2 regions of the Cellulosimicrobium sp. E-16 genome follow, and region 2 is predicted to be linked to the other one. Evidence: riboswitches for the same ligand, from Rfam matches in the RefSeq annotation. Region 2 holds a riboswitch; the other holds the start of a gene.
What was found. A riboswitch is a leader RNA that binds a small molecule or an ion and turns the genes downstream of it on or off. The one in region 2 is predicted to bind FMN.

Region 1: it holds a riboswitch for FMN, as region 2 does, so the genes downstream of both, ribD (bifunctional diaminohydroxyphosphoribosylaminopyrimidine deaminase/5-amino-6-(5-phosphoribosylamino)uracil reductase RibD) here and pnuC (nicotinamide riboside transporter PnuC) in region 2, are expected to answer to the same signal.

The regions. Positions count from the first base shown of each region.
Region 1 covers NZ_CP183974.1:2,323,927-2,335,631, forward strand. Annotated here, with positions in the region: gene rpe (ribulose-phosphate 3-epimerase) at 1-613, shown strand, start outside; FMN riboswitch at 830-953, shown strand; gene ribD (bifunctional diaminohydroxyphosphoribosylaminopyrimidine deaminase/5-amino-6-(5-phosphoribosylamino)uracil reductase RibD) at 1,114-2,238, shown strand; gene ACN9MS_RS10340 (riboflavin synthase) at 2,238-2,861, shown strand; gene ribB (3,4-dihydroxy-2-butanone-4-phosphate synthase) at 2,909-4,270, shown strand; gene ribH (6,7-dimethyl-8-ribityllumazine synthase) at 4,267-4,734, shown strand; gene ACN9MS_RS10355 (Fic family protein) at 4,986-6,014, shown strand; gene ACN9MS_RS10360 (phosphoribosyl-ATP diphosphatase) at 6,077-6,340, shown strand; gene hisG (ATP phosphoribosyltransferase) at 6,448-7,302, shown strand; gene ACN9MS_RS10370 (PH domain-containing protein) at 7,363-7,857, shown strand; gene ACN9MS_RS10375 (DEAD/DEAH box helicase) at 7,954-9,867, opposite strand; gene ACN9MS_RS10380 (CDP-alcohol phosphatidyltransferase family protein) at 10,267-10,884, shown strand; gene ACN9MS_RS10385 (DUF881 domain-containing protein) at 10,881-11,705, shown strand, end outside.
Region 2 covers NZ_CP183974.1:4,014,948-4,026,652, reverse strand. Annotated here, with positions in the region: gene ACN9MS_RS17685 (epoxide hydrolase family protein) at 1-394, opposite strand, end outside; gene ACN9MS_RS17680 (helix-turn-helix domain-containing protein) at 474-1,163, opposite strand; gene ACN9MS_RS17675 (hypothetical protein) at 1,213-1,866, shown strand; gene pnuC (nicotinamide riboside transporter PnuC) at 1,900-2,604, opposite strand; FMN riboswitch at 2,755-2,878, opposite strand; gene ACN9MS_RS17665 (TetR/AcrR family transcriptional regulator) at 2,982-3,746, opposite strand; gene ACN9MS_RS17660 (CPBP family intramembrane glutamic endopeptidase) at 3,931-4,752, shown strand; gene ACN9MS_RS17655 (class I SAM-dependent methyltransferase) at 4,734-5,927, opposite strand; gene ACN9MS_RS17650 (3' terminal RNA ribose 2'-O-methyltransferase Hen1) at 6,113-7,630, shown strand; gene ACN9MS_RS17645 (polynucleotide kinase-phosphatase) at 7,627-10,341, shown strand; gene ACN9MS_RS17640 (ABC transporter ATP-binding protein) at 10,411-11,705, shown strand, end outside.

The DNA.
Region 1 (11,705 bases), 1.7 Mb from region 2:
CGACCTGAACGCCATCTCGACCGCGGACTACGCGCACGTCGACGTGATGGACAACCACTTCGTGCCGAACCTCACGCTCGGGCTGCCGGTCTTCGAACGTCTGGCGCAGGTGTCACCGGTCCCGATCGACGCCCACCTCATGATCGAGGACCCGGACCGCTGGGCGCCGGCGTACGCGGAGGCGGGGGCGGCGTCCGTGACGTTCCACGCCGAGGCCGCTGCTGCCCCTGTGCGGCTCGCTCGCGAGCTCCGGCGCCTGGGTGCCCGCGCGGGCCTCGCGCTGCGCCCTGCGACGCCTGTGGAGCCCTTCCTGGACCTCCTGGCGGAGGTGGACATGATCCTCGTCATGACGGTCGAGCCGGGCTTCGGCGGGCAGTCGTTCATCGACGGGACGCTCCCCAAGATCCGACGGGCGCGCGAGGCCGTGAGCGAGTCGGGCCTGGACGTGTGGATCCAGGTCGACGGGGGAGTGTCACGCTCGACGATCGAGCGGGCGGCCGACGCGGGGGCGAACGTCTTCGTCGCGGGGTCGGCGGTGTACGGGGCGGAGAGCGTGCCGGGCGAGATCCAGGCGTTGCGCGAGCTCGCGGAGGCGTCGGCGCACGCCCACTGACGCCCGACCCGGGAGGGAGCCCGAGCAGAGGGCTCCCTCTCTCGTCCCGATATAAATAGTGTGCCAAGCACCCATTACAACCCCACCCACCCGAAACAGCTCACCAACCAGCACGGAACAAGGGGGTGGCCCGGTTCACGTTCGCTCGACGGGCGGACGGATCGGTCCCGAGGAATGCGCGAGTAGCATGCTCGGTTGAAAGCAGCAGTACGCACGAACGTGCTCCGGGGTCGGTGCAATTCCGAGCCGGCGGTGACAGTCCGCGACCCGCGCCCACGCGCGGTTGACCTGGTGGAACTCCAGGACCGACGGTGACAGTCCGGATGGGAGGAAGCACGTGCGGCGCGGCCACGCCCAGAGCGTGGTGCTCCGGCGACCCGTCGGTGCACCCGTTCGCGACGGCGACGGCCTCGCCGTGGTGAGCGACGCCGTCGGGCCGGTCCAGGCCTGACCCCGCCGCCCGCCCTCACCCCGGAGCGCTCGTGCCCGGGAGGAGGACGATGGGCGAGCACCCCCGCACCCTGACGATCGACGCCTCGATGGCGCGCGCGCTCGAGCTCGCGGCTCGCGGGCCCGCGTACGGGCCCAACCCCCGGGTCGGCTGCGTGCTCCTGGGCCCCACCCCAGGCGGTCGGCCGGAGCCCGACGGCGCCTCGCCGGATTCTCTGGACCCGCACCCGCGGCCCGTCCTCGCCGAGGGATACCACCGTGGTGCGGGCACGCCGCACGCGGAGGCCGCGGCCCTCGCGGACGCCCGGGAGCGCGGCGTCGACGTCGCCGGCGCGACCGCCGTCGTCACGCTCGAGCCGTGCGCCCACACGGGCCGCACCGGGCCGTGCGCGGACGCGCTCGTCGCCGCCGGGGTCGCCGAGGTCGTGCACGCCGTGGCCGACCCCAACCCCGTGGCGACGGGCGGCGCCCACCGCCTGCGCGCGGCCGGGGTGCGGGTCGTGCGCGGTCTGCGCGCCGCCGAGGGCGAGGAGCTCCTCCGCGTGTGGCTCACGTCCGTGCGCCGCGGGACGCCGTACGTGACGCTCAAGACCGCGACGACGCTCGACGGCTACGTCGCCGCCGAGGACGGGACGAGCCGCTGGATCACCGGACCCGCCGCACGCGAGCACGCGCACCGCGTGCGGGCCGAGGTCGACGCGATCCTCGTCGGTACGGGCACTCTCCTGACCGACGACCCGGCGCTCACGGCGCGCGTCCCTGTCCACGACGCCGCGAGCGCCGACCGGCTCGCGGAGCACCAGCCGCTGCGGGTCGTCGTCGGGCTGCGGGGGATCCCGCCGTCGGCGCGGGTGCGTGGCGAGGGCGGCGAGCTGGTGCACCTGCTGACGCGCGACGTCGGTGAGGTGCTGCAGAGGCTCGGGGAGCGTGAGGTGCGGCACGTGCTCGTGGAGGGCGGTCCGACGCTGGCGACGGCGTTCCTCGCGGCGGGCGCGGTGGACGAGCTGCACGCGTACGTGGCCCCGGTGCTGCTGGGGAGCGGTCGGCGGGTCGTAGACGGGCTGGGCGTGGCGACGATCGCCGACGCGCACCGGTTCCGCACGGTGGAGGTGAGGCGCGTCGGCGACGACGCGCTGGTGGTGTCCAGGAAGAGCACGGAAGGGCGGGACGGCTGATGTTCACGGGGATCGTGGAGGAGATCGGGGAGGTCCGGGACATCGGGTTCCCGGGCGGTGAGGGGGAGGACGCGGTGCTCAGGGTCGAGGGGCCGCTCGCCACCTCGGACGCGGCGCTGGGCGACTCGATCGCCGTGAACGGCGTGTGCCTGACGGTCGCGAGCCTCGGGGGTGACGGGTCGTTCACGGCGGACGTGATGCCGGAGTCGTTGCGTCGCACTGCGCTGGGTGACCTCGTGGCGGGGTCGCCGGTGAACCTGGAGCGGGCCGTCCGGGCGGACGCGCGGCTGGGCGGTCACGTGGTGCAGGGGCACGTGGACGGCGTCGGCACGCTCGTGAGCCGCGACCCGGGCGAGCGCTGGGACGACCTGGTGATCTCGGCGCCCGCGGGCTTGACGCGGTACGTCGCGGAGAAGGGCTCGATCGCGGTGAGCGGGGTGTCGCTGACGGTGACGCACGTGGACGACGAGACGTTCGGCGTCTCCCTCATCCCGACGACGCTCGAGGCGACGATCCTCGGTGGCCTGGTGCCGGGCGACCGGGTGAATCTCGAGGTGGACGTGCTCGCGAAGTATGTCGAGCGCCTGCTCCTGTCCGGCGTCGTCCCCGGGAGCGCGTCGTGACGGGCGCGGGGTCCGCGAGCGCCGCCGTGCCGCAAGGGCCGGGGGGTGTGCGCCTGGGGTCGGTCGAGGAGGCGCTGGCGGAGATCCGGGCGGGGCGGCCGGTACTGGTGGCGGACTCTCCGGACCGGGAGAACGAGGCGGACGTGGTGTTCGCGGCGCAGGGGGTGTCGGCGGAGTGGGTGGCGTGGACGATCCGGCACTCGTCGGGGTACCTGTGCGCGCCGATGCCGGCGGCGCGGGCGGACGCGCTGGAGCTGCCGTTGATGGTGCCGCACAGCCAGGATCCGCGGCGCACGGCGTACACGGTGACGGTGGACGCGGCGACGGGGGTGACGACGGGGATCTCGGCGGAGGACCGGGCGCGGACGTTGCGGGTGCTGGCGGACCCGGCGTCGGGTCCGGTGGACCTGATCCGGCCGGGGCACGTGCTGCCGTTGCGTGCGGTGCCGGGGGGTGTGCTGCACCGGGCGGGGCACACGGAGGCGGCGGTGGACCTGGTGCGCCTGGCGGGGATGGGCGAGGTCGGGGGGATCGCGGAGCTGGTGCACGACGACGGGACGATGATGCGTCTGGGGGACGCGGCGGCCCTCGCGGAGCGTGACGGGCTGGTGCTGATCACGATCGCGGACCTGGTGGCGTGGCGGCGGGTGCACGACCCTGCGCCTGCGGTGGCCGCGGAGGTGCCGGATCGGGAGGCGTTGGCGCGGCGGGTGCACCGCACCGCCTCGGCGGATCTCCCGACGGCGCACGGCCGGTTCCGGGTGGTGGGGTACCGGGACCTGCGCACGGGGGCGGAGCACGTCGCTCTCGTTCCTGCGGTCGCCCCGGCTGGCTCGGCAGACCGCGGTGAGGTCGGCGCGGAGGCCGCGAGCGCCGCCGGGCGGGAGGTGGTGCCGGTGGTGCGGGTGCACTCGGAGTGCTTGACGGGTGACGCGTTCGGGTCGTTGCGCTGCGACTGCGGTCCGCAGCTACAGGCGGCGATGGAGCGGGTCGCGGCGGAGGGTGGTGCGGTGGTGTACCTGCGGGGGCACGAGGGGCGCGGCATCGGGCTGCTGGCGAAGATCGGGGCGTACGAGCTGCAGGACGCGGGCCTGGACACGGTGCAGGCGAACCTGGAGCTGGGGTGGCCGGTGGACCGTCGGGAGTACGGGGCGGCGGCGGCGATCCTGGCGGACCTGGGGCTGTCGCGGGTGCGGTTGCTGACGAACAACCCGGCGAAGGTGACGGGCCTGGTGGCCTCGGGCATCGAGGTCGAGGGGACGGAGCGGATCGAGGTGGGTCACGGGGAGCACAACCGGGCGTACCTGGTGACGAAGAAGGTGGCGATGGGTCATCTGCTGGACACGGTGGCGGTCCCGGAGGGGGCGGTCGAGGTGGAGTCGGACGAGTCGAAGGAGGACGAGGGATGAGCGGGGCAGGTGCGCCGACGTTGAGCGTGGACGGGTCGGGGCTGCGGGTGACGGTGGTCGCGGCGAGCTGGCACACGGAGGTGATGGACGGGTTGCTGGCGGGGGCGCGGCGGGCCTTGGCGGCGGCGAACGTGTCGCACGTGAGCGTGGTGCGGGTGCCGGGGTCGTTCGAGCTGCCGGTGGCGGCGGCGCGGGCGGTGGAGCACGGCGCGGACGCGGTGGTGGCGCTGGGGGTGGTGATCCGTGGGGGGACGCCGCACTTCGAGTACGTGTGCCAGGCCGCGACGTCGGGACTGACGGACGTGAGCGTGCGCACGGGCGTGCCGGTGGGGTTCGGGGTGCTGACGTGCGACGACGAGCAGCAGGCGCTGGACCGTGCGGGCCTGGAGGGGTCGCGCGAGGACAAGGGTGCGGAGGCTGCGGAGGCGGCGGTCGCGACGGTGGTGGCGCTGCGGGATCTGTAAGACCTTCCTGGACTTGTCCTCGTCTTGGTCCGGTTTGTGATGTGTAAGGTGGCCTTGTGAGTGACATGGTCCAGGTTGCGGATCTGCGGGGGGCCGAGCCCGACTGGCCGGTGCACTCGCAGGTCGAGCGACCGTGGCGGTCGCAGACGCGCGGTCCGCGCGAGGACCGGCTCGTCTCCCGGGTGACGGCGAGCGTGCCGCCTCTCGTCGCCGTTCAGGCCTATCGGCCGACGGCGCGGGAGGCGGCGCTCGTGGAGCGCGCCGCAGTCGAGATCACGCGGCTCGACGCGGTCCACGGGCCGCGGATCGCGACGTTCGCGACCTTCCTGCTCCGCACCGAGGCCGTCGCGTCGTCACGCATCGAACGGCACGACGCGAGCCTGGCGGACCTCGCCAAGGCGTCGATCGGGATGCGCTCGGGCCGTGACGCGCAGCTGACGGTGGCGGCCGCCCGCGCGGTCTCACGACTCGTGGACGCCGCGGGGTCGGGGCAGATCCGGCTCGAGGACGTCCTGGCTGCCCACGCGGTCCTGCTGCGTGAGGACCCGGTCGACGGGCCCACGGCGGGCAGGCTCCGCACGGTGCAGAACTGGATCGGCGGGTCGGACTACTCTCCGCGGGGTGCGGTGCACGTGCCGCCGCCGCCCGAGCTCGTGCCGGACCTCATGGACGACCTGCTCGCGTTCGCGAACCGCGACGACCTGCCCGCAGTGGCACAGGCCGCGCTCGTGCACGCGCACTTCGAGTCCGTCCACCCGTTCCCCGACGGGAACGGGCGCGTCGGGCGGGCGCTCATCGGCGCGGTGTGGCGGCGACGTGGCCTCACCCCGACCCTGGTCGTGCCCGTGGCGTCGGCGATGCTCGCCGACACCGAGGAGTACTTCGCACGGGTCAACGCCTACCGCGACGGGTACGCGTCCCAGTTCGTCTGCTACCTCGCCGACGCCTCGGTGCGCGCGGCACGCGAGGCGCGCGCGTCCGCCGAGAACCTCGCGAGGCTGCCGCAGGCATGGCGCGCCGAGGTGCGCCCGCGAGCCGGTTCGGCCGCCGCGGCACTGCTCGACGCGCTGCTCGACCAGCCGGTCCTCGACGCCGACCTCGCCGGACGGGTCACGCGAGCGTCGTCGACAGCCACCTACGAGGCGCTCCGCAGGCTCACGGACCTCGGCATCCTCACGCGGCTCAACGAGTCCGTGCGCAACGGCGTCTGGGGGGCGACCGAGGTCCTCGGCGAGGTCGACGACCTGACAAGGCGTCTACGCGAGTCCTCCGGGCGGTAGGCCGGTGCCCGCTGGGCGGACCGCGCCCCGGCCCCGCCCGGGCGGCGGATACCCTGGGGCGCGTGAAGACGTTCGAGTCCCTGTTCGCGGAGCTGTCCGAGAAGGCCACGACGCGACCTGCCGGTTCCGGCACGGTCGCGGAGCTGGACGCCGGCGTGCACGCGATCGGGAAGAAGGTGGTCGAGGAGGCCGCCGAGGTGTGGATGGCCGCCGAGTACGAGGGCGACGTGAAGACGGCGGAGGAGATCTCCCAGCTCCTCTACCACCTGCAGGTCCTCATGCTGGCGAAGGGTCTGAGCCTGCAGGACGTGTACGAGCATCTGTGAGCGGCCGTGCCGGTGAGCGTCCCCGCTCCCGGCCGCGAGCGCCGCTCGCCCCCTCGCTCGTCCCTGTTCCCCGCGTCCTGCCCGATCCCCTGAACGAAGGTCCTGTCATGCTGCGTATCGCCGTCCCCAACAAGGGGTCCCTGTCCGAGCCCGCCGTCGAGATGCTGCGCGAGGCGGGGTACCGCCAGCGTCGTGACTCGCGCGAGCTCGTGCTGGCCGACCCGGACAACGACGTCGAGTTCTTCTTCCTGCGACCGCGCGACATCGCGGTGTACGTGGGGTCGGGCACGGTGGACGTGGGGATCACGGGCCGGGACCTGCTGCTGGACTCGGGTGCGGACGCGGTGGAGCACATGCAGCTCGGCTTCGGCGGGTCGACGTTCCGGTACGCGGCCCCGGCGGGCGCGGTGACGTCGCTGGAGCAGGTGCAGGGGCTGCGCGTGGCCACGTCGTACGAGGTGCTGGTCGAGGGGCACCTGCGCTCGCACGGCGTGGAGGCCACGGTCGTGCACCTGGACGGCGCGGTGGAGTCGGCGGTGCAGCTCGGGGTGGCGGACGTGGTCGCGGACGTGGTCTCGACGGGGACGACGCTGCGGGGCGCGGGCCTGGAGGTGTTCGGCGACCCGATCCTCGTGTCGGAGGCGGTGCTGATCCGTCCGCGCGCGGTCGCGGAGGCGGACGTGCCGGCGGGTGTGGAGGTGCTGAGCCGGCGTCTTCAGGGCGTGCTCACGGCCCGCCAGTACGTCCTGATGGACTACGACGTGCCGGTGTCGCTCGTGGAGCGGGCGGTCGCGATCACGCCGGGCCTGGAGTCGCCGACGGTGTCGCCGCTGCACGACCGCGACTGGGCGGCGGTGCGGGCGATGGTGCGGCGCGACCAGACGAACCAGGTCATGGACGCCCTGTACGACGTGGGGGCGCGCGCGATCCTCGTGACGCGGATCCACGCGTCCCGCCTCTGACGTCCGCTCCACCCCGGGACCGGCGCCGTGTGCGTCGAGCGGGTGTGAGACGGTGGCGGCATGAGCACCGAACCGTTCCCTGATCCTGGCCTGCCGGGGGAGCGCCACGACGACCCGTACCGGCCGTTCCGGCCCCGGTTCGGGCTCGTGTCGGCGTGGGCGACCGGTGTCGTGGTGGTCGGCGGGTGCGTCGTCGTCGGGCTGTCCGCGACGGGACCGCTCGGCACGTCCTGGGTGAACCGGCTGTCCCTGGCGGCGTTCGCGCTGTTCGCGGCGTGGCTGCTGTGGCGCCTCGGGGGCGTGCACGCCGTCCCGACGCGTGTGGGCCTGCGGGTGCGCAACGTCATCTACACGCGCGAGCTCGAGTGGGCGCAGGTCGTGTCGGTCCGGTTCGGCTCCGGCGACGCGTGGGTGCGCCTGGACCTCGCAGACGGGTCGACGCTCGCCGTCATGGGGATCCAGCGTGCCGACGGCGCCCGCGGGGACGCGGAGGCGCGTCGCCTCGCGGCCCTGGTCCAGGCGCACGGCGAGGCGCGCGAGGAACCGCGCACCTGACGCGCGACAGCACAGGGCGGAACGCGAACGGCCCCGGATCCAGCGGATCCGGGGCCGTTCGTCTACACGCGTCGCCTCGCGGCGGACGCCGGAGCGTCAGTACGCGGTGCGGTGGCGGGGCTTGCGCTCGCCCCGGTCGTCGGCACGGTCGAAGCGGTCGCGACGCTCGTCGCGACGGCCCGACGGGCCGTGCCCGCCGCGCGGGCCGCGCGACGCGGGCGCGCCCTCGTCCAGGCGGATGCGCAGCGCCTTCCCAGCGACCCGGGCACGGGAGATGCGGTCCATGGTCTCCGCGTCGAGCGGGGCGGAGATGTCCACGAGGGAGAAGGACGGGAAGATGTCGATCTTGCCGACGTCCGACCCGGCCAGGCCGGCCTCGTTCGTCAGCGCGCCGACGATCCCGCCGGGCATCACGCCGTCCTTGTGGCCCACGGACAGGCGGTAACGGGTACCGACGGCGTCACGGCGGATGCCACGCGTACCGTCGCCCTCGCGACGGCCCGACGCGCGCTCACCGCGCGGACGCTCGCCAGTGCGCTCGGTGCGGCGCGCCTTCGCCTGCTCGCGCGCCGCGGCACGCTCGGCCTCGAACCGCTCCTGCTCCTCGCGGGCCCGGGGCCCGTCGTCGCCGACCGCGAGCGCCGCCATGGCCGCCGCGAGGTCGACCGGGTCGACGTCGTGCTCGGCGAGGAACGTGCGCACCATGTCGGCGTACATGGACAGGCGGCCTGCCTCCTGGCGTGCGGGGACCTGGCCGAGCAGGGCCCGCACCTTGTGCGCGGACACGTCCGCGGGGGAGGGGATCTCGATCTCCTCGAGCGGGGTGCGGGTGGTGCGCTCGATGGCGCGCAGGCGACCGCGCTCGTGCGGGGTGACGAAGCTCAGGGCCTCACCGGTGCGCCCGGCGCGGCCGGTGCGGCCGATGCGGTGCACGTACGCCTCGGGCTCGCCCGGCAGGTCGAAGTTCACGACGAGGCCGATGCGGTCCACGTCGAGGCCGCGCGCGGCGACGTCGGTCGCGACGAGGACGTCGAGCGCGCCGGAGCGCAGGCGCTCCACGATCCGCTCGCGTTCCTTCTGCGCGACGTCGCCCGAGATCGTGGCGGCGGAGATGCCGCGCTCGACGAGCGCGGACCCGACCTCCTCCGCGGCGCCGCGCGTGCGGGTGAACACGATCGCGGCCTCGGCGTCGGACGTGGCGAGGACGCGCACGAGCGAGCCGGTCTTGTGCCGGAACGGCACGACGGCGTACGTCTGGCGCACGCTCGTCACGGTGGAGGACTGGCGCGCCACGGCGATCTCGACCGGGTCGGTGAGGTGCTCGTTCGCGACCCGGCGGATCGGGGCGGGCATCGTCGCGGAGAAGAGCGCGACCTGACGCTCGCGCGGTGCGCGGGAGAAGATCGTGTCGACGTCCTCCGCGAAGCCCATGCGCAGCATCTCGTCGGCCTCGTCCAGCACGAGGAAGCGCACGTCGTCGAGCACGAGGGTGCCGCGCTCGATGTGGTCGATGACGCGCCCGGGCGTGCCGACGACGACCTGCGCGCCCGCCGCGAGCGCCCGCTGCTGCGGCTGGTAGGGCGAGCCGCCGTACACGGCGACGACGTCGACCTTGGGCAGGTGGGTCGCGAACGACTCGACGGCGTCGGCGACCTGCATCGCGAGCTCGCGCGTCGGGGTCAGGACGACGGCCTGCACGCGGCGCAGGGACGGGTCGATCGCGGCGAGCAGCGGGAGGCCGAACGCGGCGGTCTTGCCGGTGCCGGTCTGCGCGACGCCGGTGATGTCGCGCCCGGCGAGGAGCGCCGGGATGGCCTCGGCCTGGATCGCGGACGGGGTGACGAAGCCGAGGTCGGAGACGGCGCGCTCGAGAGGAGCGGGCAGGCCGAGGTCGGCGAACACGGGCCCGGCGGGCGCGGTCGTCTCGGGACGGGTCTGGTCCGCGCGCTCGGGGGCGGCGTCGGCGGACTGGTCGAGGGCGTGCGAGGGCGCGAGGACGTCAGCAGTCATGAAGGGGTGAGGACCGTTCGTTTCGGGGTGTGGAGTGGCGTGCGGTCACCAGGACGGTTCTCGCAGGTCGCACTCCCGAACACACCAGGCCGGCCACCAGGACGATCAGGGATGATCGAGGGGACGGCCGCTCTCACGGACACACGCGGGACGAGCGACGAACTCCAGAGGTGTGCCCATCCTACCGGAGAGCGCGGTCGGTGAGCGGGCCGGACCCGGTGACGTCCCTCACCGCGTCCCGCGTCCCGCGGACGGTCAGGGCGGACGAAACGGGTGATTTCCGCCCGCGGCGGGCGCCGCGCCGCGAAATGAAGGTCCGGGTGCGGGGGCCCGGTACGTAGGATGGTCCGCGCGCGGCAGGTCGCCGCGACGGCGCGACGTGAGCACGGGGCGGTGGGTGTGTCAGCAGGGCAGCAGGTCAGCTCCCGCGTCCTGACCGTCCCGAACGTCATCAGCCTCCTGCGGCTGCTCCTCGTGCCGGTGTTCGCGGTCCTCATCGTGCGCGGCGACGACGTGTGGGCGCTCGTCGTGCTCGCGGTGTCGGGGGCGTCGGACTGGCTCGACGGAGTCCTCGCGCGGCGCCTGGACCAGGTGAGCCGCCTCGGGCAGATGCTCGACCCGGCCGCGGACCGGCTCTTCATCCTCGTCACCCTCCTCGGTCTCGCGTGGCGCGACGTCGTGCCGCTGTGGCTCGTCGTGGTCGTCGTCGGGCGCGACCTGCTCCTCGCCGCGCTGCTGCCGCTGCTGGCGCGCCACGGGTACGGACCCCTCCCGGTGAGCTTCGCGGGCAAGGCCGGGACGTTCGCGCTGCTGTACGCGTTCCCGCTCCTGCTGCTGGCCGAGATGCCGGGGTGGCTGGGCGACGTCGCCGCGGTCACGGGCTGGGCGTTCACCTGGTGGGGCGTCGGCCTGTACTGGCTCGCGGGCGCCCAGTACGTGCTGCAGACGCGCGCGCTCGTCGTGCGCGACAAGGCCGCCACCGACGAGACCGGCACGACGACGCAGGAGGCGCCGTGAGCGAGAACCGCCCGGACCCGGTCGGCGCCGCGCGCCGCGCGCCCGTCGACGCGTCGATGACGCTCCTCAACGAGGTCATGCACCGCCCGCTCGACCCGGGCTACGCGGACGCCGCGGCGCGCCGCGCCGCGGGGCAGTCGCCGCACCGGGGCCGCACGGGCACGGTGACCCTCGTCGCCCTCGCGGTCGCCCTCGGTGTCGTCACCACGGCGGCCGCGGTCGAGCTGCGCGCCCCGCAGCCGGGCGTCATCGCGGCGCGCGAGACCCTGGAGCAGGAGATCCTCGACCGGCAGCGCGCCGCCGAGGAGCTCACGGCCCGCGGGGCGGAGCTGTCCGCCGAGATCGAGCAGCTCCAGGGCGCGGCGCTCAGCGGCGCGAGCGCGGACGTGCTCCAGGGCCTCCAGGAGGAGGGCGCGCTGACCGGCACGCAGGCGGTCGAGGGACAGGGCGTCGTCGTCACGCTCGACGACACCAGCGGCGGCCTCTCGTCCGACACCGTGGACGCGAACTCGCTCGTGCACGACTCCGACCTCCAGCGCGTCGTCAACGCGCTCTGGGCCGGCGGCGCGGAGGCGGTCGCGATCAACGACCAGCGCCTCACCGGGCTGTCGGCCATCCGCTCCGCCGGGGACGCGGTGCTCGTCGACCTGCAGCCCCTCGTCGGCCCCTACCGGGTCGAGGCGATCGGCGACCCGGACACGCTGCGCACCTCGCTCCTGCGCTCGGGCACGTCGGACTACCTGCAGATCCTCGGAACCCAGTACGGCATCCGGTCGAGCGTGACGACGCAGAGCCGCCTCGACCTGCCTGGCCGGTCCGCG
Region 2 (11,705 bases):
GCGCGACGACGTGGAACGCCGGGCCGTCGTCCGGCTCGGCGAGCAGCGGGGCGAGGCGAGCGAACTCGGCGAACGACGTCGGGTAGCCGTGGCACAGCAGCAGCGGCGTCGCGTCCGGGCGCGACGAGCGCACGTGCAGCCCGTGGACGCGCTGGCCGTCGACGTGCGCGACGAACTGCGGCATCCGGTTGAGCCGGGCCTCCTGCGCGCGCCAGTCGAACGTCGTGCGCCACCGTTCCGCGAGCCCGCGCGCGTAGCCCACGGGGGTCCCGCGCTCCCACGTGCCGGTGAGCTCGGCGGGCCAGCGCGTGCGCTCCAGCCGGTCGCGCAGGTCGGCGACCTCCGCGTCGCTCACGGCGATCTCGTACGGTCGGACGTCCAGGTCGGTGTCCATGGCCGGTCCTCCTCGGCGGCGGTCGTGACCCCACCACGCAACCGCGTCCCGCCGGGGCTGTCTTGAACGAGCGCGACACTCAGACGGGTTCGCCGCGGTCGCGCGTGCGTCCCGGCGTGAGTCCCGTGAGGCGCTTGAGGTCGCGGGTGAGGTGGGCCTGGTCGGCGTAGCCGAGCCGGAACGCGACGTCCGCGATGGGGCGGCCGTCCTGCAACCGGGCCACGGCCTCGCGCGCCCGCTCGATCCGGCGGACCCGCTGCGGGCTGATCCCGACGGCGTGCGCGAAGTGCCGCTCCACCGTGCGCGGCGACCAGCGCCCGGCGCCGCCGTCGAGCGCGGCCTCGACGACCGCGTCCTGACGCACGACCCGGGACGCCACGAGCGCGGCGAGGAGCAGGTCGACGTCCGGCGCGTCGAGGTCGAGGGACGGGAAGGGCCAGGCGCGTCCCGCGAGGACGAACGCGCCCCGGCCGAGCAGCGGGAGGCGGTCGGTGCGGTCGCACCAGGCGGTGACCGGCTCGTGCGCGAAGTAGGCGCCCGGCGCGAGGCGGACCCCGAGGTTGTGGCTCCCGGCCGTGTACGGGACGGGGGTCGGCCGGGACGACGGCCCGGACAGCAGGACCCGGCGCTCGCCCTCCCGGAGGGTGAAGACGAGGTCCCAGCGGGCGTCCGCGGACGCGACGTAGGTCCCGTCGGTGAGGTCCACGGTGGCCCACACGACGTCCACGGCGGGGGAGGGGGCGGCGCGCTCCCGGTAGAGGAAGCCCACGCGCCCAGTCTAGGTCGCTGCCCCGCGGGGCTCCCCCTAGGGTCGGGGGATGGTGGACTGGGACGACGACGCCTCCGCGGGCGCGTGGATTGCGGAGCGGCTCGGGGAGTTCGGCCCGCGCGTCGACGGCACGGTCCCGCGCGGGTACGCGGCGTACGCGTGCGTCCCGCACCCCGACTGGGACGACGACGTCACGCTCGCGGCGCAGACCGACACCCTGGTCGCCGCGCTCCGACGCTTCACCGGGGACCAGCCCGTGCACCTCGCCCTGTGGACGGGCCACGCGTTCCTCTACGACCACGGGACGGACCCGCGCGCGAGCTCGGGGGTCGCGCCGCTCGTCGGGTGGCCCGAGGACGAGCCGCGGCCGACCCCCGAGGAGATCGAGCGCGCGGTCGCCGAGGCGTGGGAGCAGCTCGCGCCCACGCTCGTCGAGCGACCGGCCGCCCCGATGCTCCTGCTCCCGCACCGCGAGTACCACCTGTGGACGGGGACGCTCGCCGACGCCGGCGCGTTCCGCGACCACGAGCAGCCGCCCAACCTGTGGTGGCCCGAGGACCGCTCGTGGTTCGTCGGGACGGAGATCGACGCCGCCGCGACCTACGTGGGCGGGAGCGACGCGCTCGTCGAGGCGCTGTGCGCGGACCCGGCGCTGCGCGCGGGCCGTGCGGCGCCGTCGGACCGGATGCTGTTCGAGGACTGACCCGCGCCCGCCGCCCGGGCCGGGGCCCGCAGGTCAGGCGGTCGCTCCCGCCGCCGCCGCCTCCGCCTCGGCCGCGGCACGGCGGTTGACGCGCCACCACACGAAGAACCCGACGAGCGTGAACGCGCCGTAGAACACGTACATGAACGCGGACGCGTAGAAGCCGGCCGAGATCAGCAGCGGCACGCCCACGACGTCGACGGCGACCCAGATCAGCCAGAACTCGACCCAGCCCTTCGCCATGCCGTAGGTCGCGAGCAGCGAGCCCATGAAGATCCACGCGTCGGCCCAGACGGGCTCGTACGACTCGAGCGCGCGGAACACCGGGGTGAGCAGCGCCGTCCCGCCGACGAGCGCGACGACGAGGAACACGCGCTGACGCCACGACGCCCAGCGCGGCACGACGGCGACGCCGTGGCTGTCCGCGTCGGCGTCACCGAGCTGCGCCTGGGTGCGGCGCCACTGCACCCATCCATAGACCGACACGACGACGAACATCACCTGGCGGCCGGCCTGGCCCAGCAGGTTGACGGGGTTGGGCGTCGCGAACACCGCGCCGAGGAACACCGTGAGCAGCAGCAGGTTGCCGACGATGCCCACCGGCCACGCCCACACCTTGCGCCGCATGCCGCCCAGCGCCGACGCCAGGCCGAACCCGTTGCCCACGATCTCGCGCCACAGCAGGTGCTGGTCGCCGATCGTCAGCTGCGCGTCGAACAGCGCGTGGATCAGGTCCATCGGATGTCCTCGTCCTCCCGGGCACGTCGGCTCCGGGGTGAGGGCGGGCGGCGGGGCCGGGCCACGAGGGCCCGACGGCGTCGCTCACCACGGCGAGGCCGCGCCCCGTCGCGCGGGCTCGCCAGAGCCCGGCCGAGGACGGCCGCGCCGCACGTGCTTCCTCCCATCCGGACTGTCACCGTCGGTCCTGGAGTTCCACCAGGTCAACCGCGCGTGGGCGCGGGTCGCGGACTGTCACCGCCGGCTCGGAATTGCACCGACCCCGGAGCACGTTCGTGCGTACTGCGTTCTGCAACCGCCGATGCTACTCGCGCATTCCCCGCGCGCGACCCCGTCCCGCGGCCGTCCCACGGGCTGGGACGTGGAGGCGGACGGGCTCAGGCGAGCGCGTCGCGGACCGCTCGTGCGACGTCGTCCGCGACGCCCTGGGCATCCGTCCCGGCGTCGACGACGGTGACGACGACGCGGCGCCCGGGCAGGCCGTCCCCGGGCTCGCGGGGCTGGGTGGCGGCGGTGTCGTCGGACGCGGCGTAGCGGCCGACGGCGGCGCGGCGCAGGTCCGCGAACGCCTCCTCGAGCTGGGGGCGCAGGTCCTGGTCGGGAGAGCGCAGCCACCGGCGCAGGAGCGCGTTGTGCACGGCGACGACCGACGCGGCGAACGCGATGGACGCGGTCGACCGACGCTCGTCCGGCGGGAGCGCGTCGCGCAGGTATGCGGTGAAGGCGCGCTCGTAGCGGTGGGTCGTGACGAGCTCGCGGTCGCGCAGCGCGGGCACCTGCTGGAGGAGCTGCCACCGCGCGAGCGACGTCTCGCGCTGCCCGACGTGGTGGTCGAACACGAGCCGCGCCGCGCGGCAGACCTCGACGTACGGGTCGACGCCGGGCTCGGGGGTGAGCCGGCCCTCGGCGTCCGGCACGGGCCGCGTCGCGGCGAGCATGACGACGACCTCGTCGAGCAGGAGCTCGTGGTCCGCGAAGACCACGTCCTCCTTGGAGCCGTAGCGGCGGAAGAAGGTGGCGCGGCTGACCTGGGCGGCGTCGGCGATCTCCTCGACGGTCGTCTGCTCGTAGCCCTTGCGGGTGAAGAGCTCGATCGCTGCGTCGACGGCCTGGGCATGGGTGCGGCTGCGGACGTCGGTCATGCACCGGACGGTACACCGGTGCCGGTCGCCCGCCCGGTGCGGGCGGTGGCGGACGGCCGGGAGGTGACCGGTCGCGGAGGGAGGCGGTGGCCGATACGTTGAGCGCGCTCGCCGCGACCCGGGGCCGTGCCGGGCGCGGGCGATCGAGAGAGGGCGCGGGACCGGTCCGCGAGGGAGGAGCGTCATGTCGGCAACTGTCGGGTACTCGTCCGCGCGGTGGCGCGTCACCCCGTCCGTACCGGTAGCGACGGTCGTGTTCGTGGTCTACGTCATGATCGTCGTCGGCCTCATGAGGGCCTCCGGCATCGGGTACGAGCATTTCTTCGACTCCGCCGACTCGACGCTGCGCTCGGCGGTGCTGCCGCTCGCCGCGGGCGCCGCGTGGCTCGTCGTCTTCCTCGTCTGGGCACGTTGGGACCACGTCTTCCGGGACGCGCGCCGGCTGCCCACAGGCTGGTTCCTGTGGCTGCTGCCGGCGGTGATGGTGGTCATCACCGTCCTGCACCTCGTGGGCCTCGACTGGGCCTTCTTCGAGCCCGGGCATCTGCTCGCCGTGCTCGCGGCTAGCGTGCTCGTGGGCTTCGCCGAGGAGACCTTGTTCCGTGGGATCGTGCTGCGCTCGCTGCGTCAGGGTGTCCGGTCCGAGGGGATGGCCGTGCTGTGGACGACACTCTGGTTCGGCGGCTTCCACCTCACCAACCTTCTCCTGGAGGAGCCGGGGGCGGTGCTCCAGGTGGCCTTCGCGGCGCTCACCGGTACCGGTCTCTACCTGGCGCGCCGAGGGACAGGGACGATCGTCGCCGCCATGGCCCTCCACGCCGCGTGGGACTTCTCGACGTTCCTCGTCGGGGTGCGCGAGCCTGCGGGCGCTGCAGCCGGGGCAGCGAACTTCCTGGTCGTCGTGGTCTACGTCCTCGCTGCCGCGACCCTCGTCGTGCTGGTCGTGAGGGAGCGCCGTCGACCGGCGCGCGAGGCGATCGGACGTGCTCAGGGCACGAGTCGGTAGAACCGGAAGAACGAGAAGTCGTCCACGGGCAGCACCTCGACGTCCGCGAACCCCGCCTCGCGGGCGTAGCGGCGCAGCGTCGCGGGGCGCATGACGGTCCCGGTGCCGACGGACGGCGGCGAGGAGAGCCCGTCGGGCAGGCACACGAAGAGGCTGTACCCGTACATGACCCGGTCGACGTCGTCGGCGGGCGCGGTGAACTCCTCGCCGACGGCCTCGTCCATGACCACCACGACGCCGTCGGGCCGGACCGCGCGGCGCACGGCGTCGAGCACCGCCGCGGGCCGCGGCATGTCGTGCACGCACTCGAACGCGAACGCGGCGTCGAACGGCAGCCCGGCGGGCTCGACGAGGCCGAGCTCGGCGGCGTCGGCGAGGTGGAACGTCACGCGGTCCGCGAGCCCGGCCTCCTCGGCCGCCGCGCGCGCCGCCGCGACCGACGGGCGGTCCACGTCGACGCCGTGGAGCACCGCCTCGGGGTAGGCACGCGCGAGCGCGAGCGTCGACCACCCGAACCCGCACCCGACGTCGACCACCCGGGATCCCGGCCGGCTCAGCACGTCGTGGACCGCGGGGACCCGCGCGAGCGTCGGCGCGAGCTCGCGCTCGAACCACGGTCGGTTGACCTCCGCCTGGGCCTCGCGCGCGTCGTCGCCGAGCTGGTCCCAGGACACCCCGCCGCCGTCGCGGTACGCGTCCAGCAGGTGGGGGAGCTGCGGGCCGATCGCACCGACGAAGCGTGCGAGCGGCGCGACGTACGCGAGCGAGGACGTGTCGGTGAGGACCTCCGCGTGCGCGGCCGGCAGGGCGTAGAGGCGCTCGCGGGCGGCGGCGACCGGGTCGGCCGCGAGCGCGGGCCCGGCGCCCGGGTCCTCGGCGGCGAGGATCCCGCTGGCCGCCTGCTGCTCCAGCCACTCGCGCGCGTACCGCTCGTGGGTGCCCGTGCGCTCGGCGAGACCGGTCGAGGTGAGGGGGCCGGCGTCGACGAGCGCGCGGTACCAGCCGAGCCGGTCGCCGACGTGGACGGACAGGACGTCGATCGCGCCGAGGGTCGCGGCGAACAGGCGGTCGGCGAACGCGTCGGCGTCCGACGCGGTGGGGCCCGACGGAGCGGGGTCGCTCCCCGCGCGCTCGTCCCCCGGGCCCGGGGGCCCGTTCTCGGCTGTGGCGACCATGCGCGGCCTCCGGCTGGACGTTGGCCGGGCGCGTGCCGTGGGCAGCGGCGCCCGTGGGATCGACGGTAGACCTCTGGAGCGCTCGCGTCGATGGGCGGAGCGGCTGAAACTTCGGTCGTCCACAGGTCGCTCGCTCGTCCACAATCCCGGTGCCCCGCCCGGCGCCGGATGGCACCATGGCGGCCATGCTCGTGACCCTCGCCGCGACGGCGTCCCCGGGGACGCTCGACGACGCCACCGACCTCGGGTTCCTGCTGCACAAGCACCCGGACCGCGCCCAGGTGTTCGACCTGCCCGTGGGCCGCGCGCACGTGTTCTACCCCGAGGCGACGGAGGAGCGGTGCGAGGTCGCGCTGCTGCTCGAGGTCGACCCGGTGGGGATCGTGCACAACAAGCGCTTCGGCGGCGGGGACGCGTTCGCGCTCGCGCAGTACGTCAACGACCGGCCGTACGCCGCGTCGTCGATGGTCGCCGTCGCGCTGGGCAAGGTGTTCGCGACGGCCATGGCGGGCCGGTGCGACGCCCGGCCCGACCTCCCCGACGTCGAGCTCCCGCTCGACGTGCACGTCCCGTCCCTGCCCTGCCGCGGTGGGACCGACCTGGCGCGCCGGCTCTTCGAGCCGCTGGGCTGGCACGTGACTGCGACCGCGGAGCCGCTCGACCCGACCGTCCCGGCATGGGGCGCCTCGCGGTACGTGGACCTGCGCCTGCACGGCACGCGCCGGCTCGCCGACGCGCTCGCGCAGCTCTACGTGCTGCTGCCCGTGCTCGACGACGCGAAGCACTACTGGGTCTCGACGGACGAGGTGGACAAGCTCGTGCGCGCGGGCGGTGGCTGGCTCGCCGACCACCCCGAGCGCGCGCAGATCCTGCGCCGCTACCTCGCGCACCAGCGCCGCTACGTCGAGGACGCGACGGCGCGCCTCGCCGCGCTCGACGGCGCCGCGCCCGCGGACGTCGCCGAGCCCGACGGCGGCGGCTCGCTCGACGGCGCGACGTCACCCGAGGCGGACGCGCCGGAGCCGCCGCTCGCCCGGCAGCGCGCGGACGCGGTGCTCGGGGTCCTGCACGAGGTGGGTGCACGGACCGTCGTCGACCTCGGCTGCGGGGAGGGCGCGCTCCTGCGCCGTCTCGCCGCCGACCGGACCTTCACGCGCGTCCTCGGCACCGACGTCTCGGCGCGCGAGCTCGAGCGCGCGGCCGCGCGGCTGCGCCTGCACGACGCGAGCGACGCCGAGCGCGAGCGCGTGCGCCTGCTCCAGTCGTCCCTCACGTACACCGACGACCGGGTCACGGGGTTCGACGCCGCGGTGCTCATGGAGGTCGTCGAGCACGTGGACCCGTCGCGCCTCGACGCGCTGGCACAGGCGGTGCTGGGGCACGCGCGGCCACGCGTCGTCGTCGTCACGACGCCCAACGCCGAGTACAACGTGCACTACCCGAACCTCCTGGACGGGCCGGGCGGGAGCAGGGTGCGGCACCCCGACCACCGCTTCGAGTGGACGCGCGCGGAGCTCCGCGCGTGGGCGGACGCCGCCGCGGACCGCTACGGGTACGCGGTCGAGCACCGCGACGTCGGGCCGCTCGCGCCGGACGTCGGGGCGCCCACCCAGATGGTGGTCCTCACGCTGGACGGGGCCGCGCCGCTCGGCGGGACGGCCGCGACAGGGTCCGGCACGCACGACGGAGGGGAGGCGCGATGAGCGAGCACGTGACCGAGCAGGCCACCGAGCCGACGACCGAGCGTGACGCGGCGACGCGCGACCTGCGCGTCCCCGCGTCGAGCCTCGTGGTGCTTGTCGGCGTCTCCGGCTCGGGGAAGTCGACGTTCGCGCGCGAGCACTTCGGCCCGTACGAGACGGTGTCGTCGGACGTGTGCCGCGGTCTCGTGTCGAACGACGAGAACGACCAGGCGGCCACGAAGGCCGCGTTCGAGGTGCTGGAGACGATCGTGTCCAAGCGCCTGGAGGCGAACCTGCTCACGGTCGTCGACGCGACGAACGTGCAGCGCGAGGCCCGCAAGACCCTCGTCGCGCTCGCGCGCGCCCACGACGTCCTGCCCGTGGCGATCGTCCTCGACGTGCCGGAGAAGGTCGCGCTCGAGCGCAACGCCGCGCGGGCGGACCGCGGGTTCGGCGCGCACGTCGTGACGCGGCAGCGGGCGGCGCTGCGGTCGTCGCTCAAGAGCCTCCAGCGCGAGGGGTTCCGCACCGTGCACGTGCTGCGTGGGGAGGACGAGGTCGCGGCGGCACGCATCGTGCGGACGCCGCTGCTCACCGACCGTCGCGACGAGCACGGCCCGTTCGACGCGATCGGCGACGTGCACGGCTGCCTCGACGAGCTCGTGACGCTCCTCGGGGAGCTGGGCTACGCCGTCGTGCGCGACGACGCGGGCCGGCCCGTCGACGCCGCGCACCCCGAGGGCCGCCGCGCGATCTTCCTCGGCGACCTGGTCGACCGCGGCCCTGACTCGCCGGGCGTGCTGCGGCTCGCGATGGGCATGGTCCGCGCGGGGCACGCGCTCGCGGTGCCGGGCAACCACGAGCACAAGCTCGTGCGCGCGCTCGGCGGGCGCGACGTGAAGGTCTCCCACGGCCTCGAGACGACGCTCGCCCAGCTCGCCGAGGAGCCCGAGGAGTTCCGCCGCGAGGTCGCGGAGTTCTGCCGCGACCTGGTGTCCCACCTCGTGCTCGACGACGGCCGCCTCGTCGTCGCGCACGCCGGGCTCAAGGAGTCCTACCAGGGCCGGGCGTCCGGGCGTGTACGGAGCTTCGCGCTCTACGGCGACACCACGGGCGAGACCGACGAGTTCGGTCTCCCCGTGCGCTACCCGTGGGCGGACGACTACCGCGGCCGCGCCACGGTCCTCTACGGGCACACGCCGACGCCCGAGGCCGAGTGGGTCAACAACACGATGTGCCTCGACACGGGGTGCGTGTTCGGCGGGAAGCTGTCCGCGCTGCGCTACCCGGAGAAGGAGGTCGTGCAGGTGCCGGCCGCGCGCGAGTACTACGCGCCCGCGCGCCCGTTCCTCCCCGACGGCTCGGACGGCTCGGGCGAGCCCGCGCGCGAGCCCGACCTGCTCTCCGTGTCCGACGTGCTCGGGCGCCGAGTCGTCGAGACCTCGACGCACGGGCGAGTGACGGTGGGCGAGGAGCAGGCGGCGGGTGCGCTCGAGGTCATGAGCCGGTTCGCCGTCGACCCGCGCCTGCTGCTGTACCTGCCGCCGACCATGAGCCCGGTCGCGACCTCGACGCTGCCCGGCCTGCTCGAGCACCCCGACGGCGCGTTCGTCGCGTACGCGCGTGACGGCGTCGACCGGGTCGTGTGCGAGGAGAAGCACATGGGCTCGCGCGCGGTCCTGCTCGTCGCGCGCGACGCGGGGCCGGACGGCTCGCGCGTCGTCGCCGAGCGGTTCGGCATCGCTTCTCCAGGTGCTGTGCACACGCGCACGGGGCGGTCGTTCCTCGACGAGCCGACGACGGCGCTCCTGCTCGGGCGCGTCGCCGCTGCCCTCGAGGCGGCCGGGACGTGGGACGCGCTCGGCGCCGACTGGGTGCTGCTCGATGCCGAGGTGCTCCCGTGGTCCCTCAAGGCGGACCAGCTCCTGCGCGACCAGTACGCGAGCGTCGGGGCGGCGGCACGGGCCGTCATGCCGTCCGCACTCGCGGCCCTGGCCGCCGCGGAGGCGCGCGGCGTGGACGTGGGCGAGCTCCGCGGTCGGACCGCGCGGCGTGCGGCCGACGCCGAGCTGTTCGTCGAGTCGTACCGGCGCTACCGGTGGGACACGGGGGTCACCGTGCACGGCGAGGACGTCCGGGGCGCGGTCGACCCGCTGCGCGGCGTGCAGGTCGCGCCGTTCCAGGTGCTCGCGAGCGGGACGTCCGCCCGGCCCGGGTCCGTCGAGGCGACCGGCACGACGTACGCCGAGCGCGACCACCTGTGGCACCTCGACGTCGCGGACGGGCTCGTCGCGGCGGACCCGGTGCTGTTCCGCACGACGCGGCGCGTCGTCGTCGACCTCGCGGACGACGCGTCGCGCGCCACCGGGACGGCGTGGTGGGAGGAGCTCACGGCGGCCGGGGGAGAGGGCATGGTGGTCAAGCCGCTCGCGAACCTCGTGCGGCGGCGGGGCGCGGGCGGCAAGGGTGGCGGGCTCGTGCAGCCCGGGCTCAAGGTCCGCGGCCGGGAGTACCTGCGCATCATCTACGGGCCCGAGTACACCGAGGAGCGCCACCTCGAACGGCTGCGCGACCGGTCGCTCGGGCGCAAGCGCTCGCTCGCGCTGCGCGAGTACGCGCTCGGCCTCGAGGCGCTCGACCGGGTCGCGCGCGGGGAGCCGACGTGGCGCGTCCACGAGCCGGTGTTCGCGGTGCTCGCGCTGGAGTCGGAACCGGTCGACCCGCGGCTCTGACCGCCCGCGCCGTCCCCCGCCGCGAGCGGGGTCTCGTCACGTGGCTTAGGTTCGCCTATCCTGAGCCGCGTGATCGCGGACGAGACGTCGAACGGCACCCCGGAGCCGCTGCTCGCGGTGCGCGGCGTGAGCGTCCGGTACCACGAGCACGACCCCGCGGGACCCGGCGCGGACCCCGCGCCACGCGTGGTCGGGCGCCCGACGCCGGACGCCGTCACGTTCGACGTGCGCCCCGGCGAGGCGGTGCTCCTGCTCGGCCCGTCGGGCTGCGGCAAGTCGACGCTCGCGCTCGCGACGAACGGGCTCGTCCCGCACGTCGTCGGGGCGGACCTCGAGGGGGCGGTCCGCGTGCGCGGGCGGTCGACGGCCGAGACGACGCCGCCCGAGCTCTCGCGCGACGTCGCGATGGTCTTCCAGGACCCCGACGCCCAGGTCGTCACGGGCACGCTGCTCGACGAGGTGTGCTTCGGCCCCGAGAACCTGCGCCTTCCGGTGGACGACGTGCTCGCCCGCGCCGAGGACGCGCTGCGACGAGTCGGCCTGTGGGAGCGTCGCGACGACGACCCCGCCGTGCTCTCGGGCGGCGGCCGCCAGCGGCTCGCGATCGCGTGCGCGCTCGCCCTCGGCTCCCCGCTCCTCGTGCTCGACGAGCCGACGGCCAACCTCGACCCGCAGGGCACCGAGGAGGTCTACGCGGTGCTGCGCGACGTGGTGGCGCGCGGCGACCGCGCGGTGCTGCTCGTCGAGCACGACCTCGACGCCGCGGTCTCGCTCGTCGACCGCGTCGTCGTGCTCGACGGCGCCGGGAGGCTCGCCCACGACGGCCCCGTCCGCGAGGTGCTGGGAGAGCGGGCCGAGGCGCTCGCGGCGCTGGGCGTCTGGCTGCCCACCGCGACGCTCGCCGCGCTGCGGCTGCGTGCCGCGGGCGTGCACCTCGACCCCGTGCCGCTCACTCCCGACGAGCTGGGGACCGCCCTGGTGACCGTGACGCACCTGCCCGACGCGTCCCCGCGCCCGCGCGAGCCGGGACCGGCCGCGCCCGAGCCGGTGCTCGTCGTCGACCGCGTGACGCTACGACGCGGCGACCGCCGCGGGCGCGGCGCGACCGTGCTGCGCGACGTGTCGCTCGCGGTCGCGCCGGGCGAGCTCGTCGCCGTCGTCGGCGCCAACGGGGCGGGCAAGACGACGCTCGCGCAGCTCGCCGCGGGCGTGCTGCGGCCGCGCCGCGGCGCGTTCGACGGCCGCGTGACCGTCGCGGGCCTCGACCCGACCCGTGCCGACCCGCGCGAGCTCTCCCGGCACGTCGGGTTCGTCTTCCAGAACCCCGAGCACCAGCTCGTCACGTCGCGCGTCGACGACGAGCT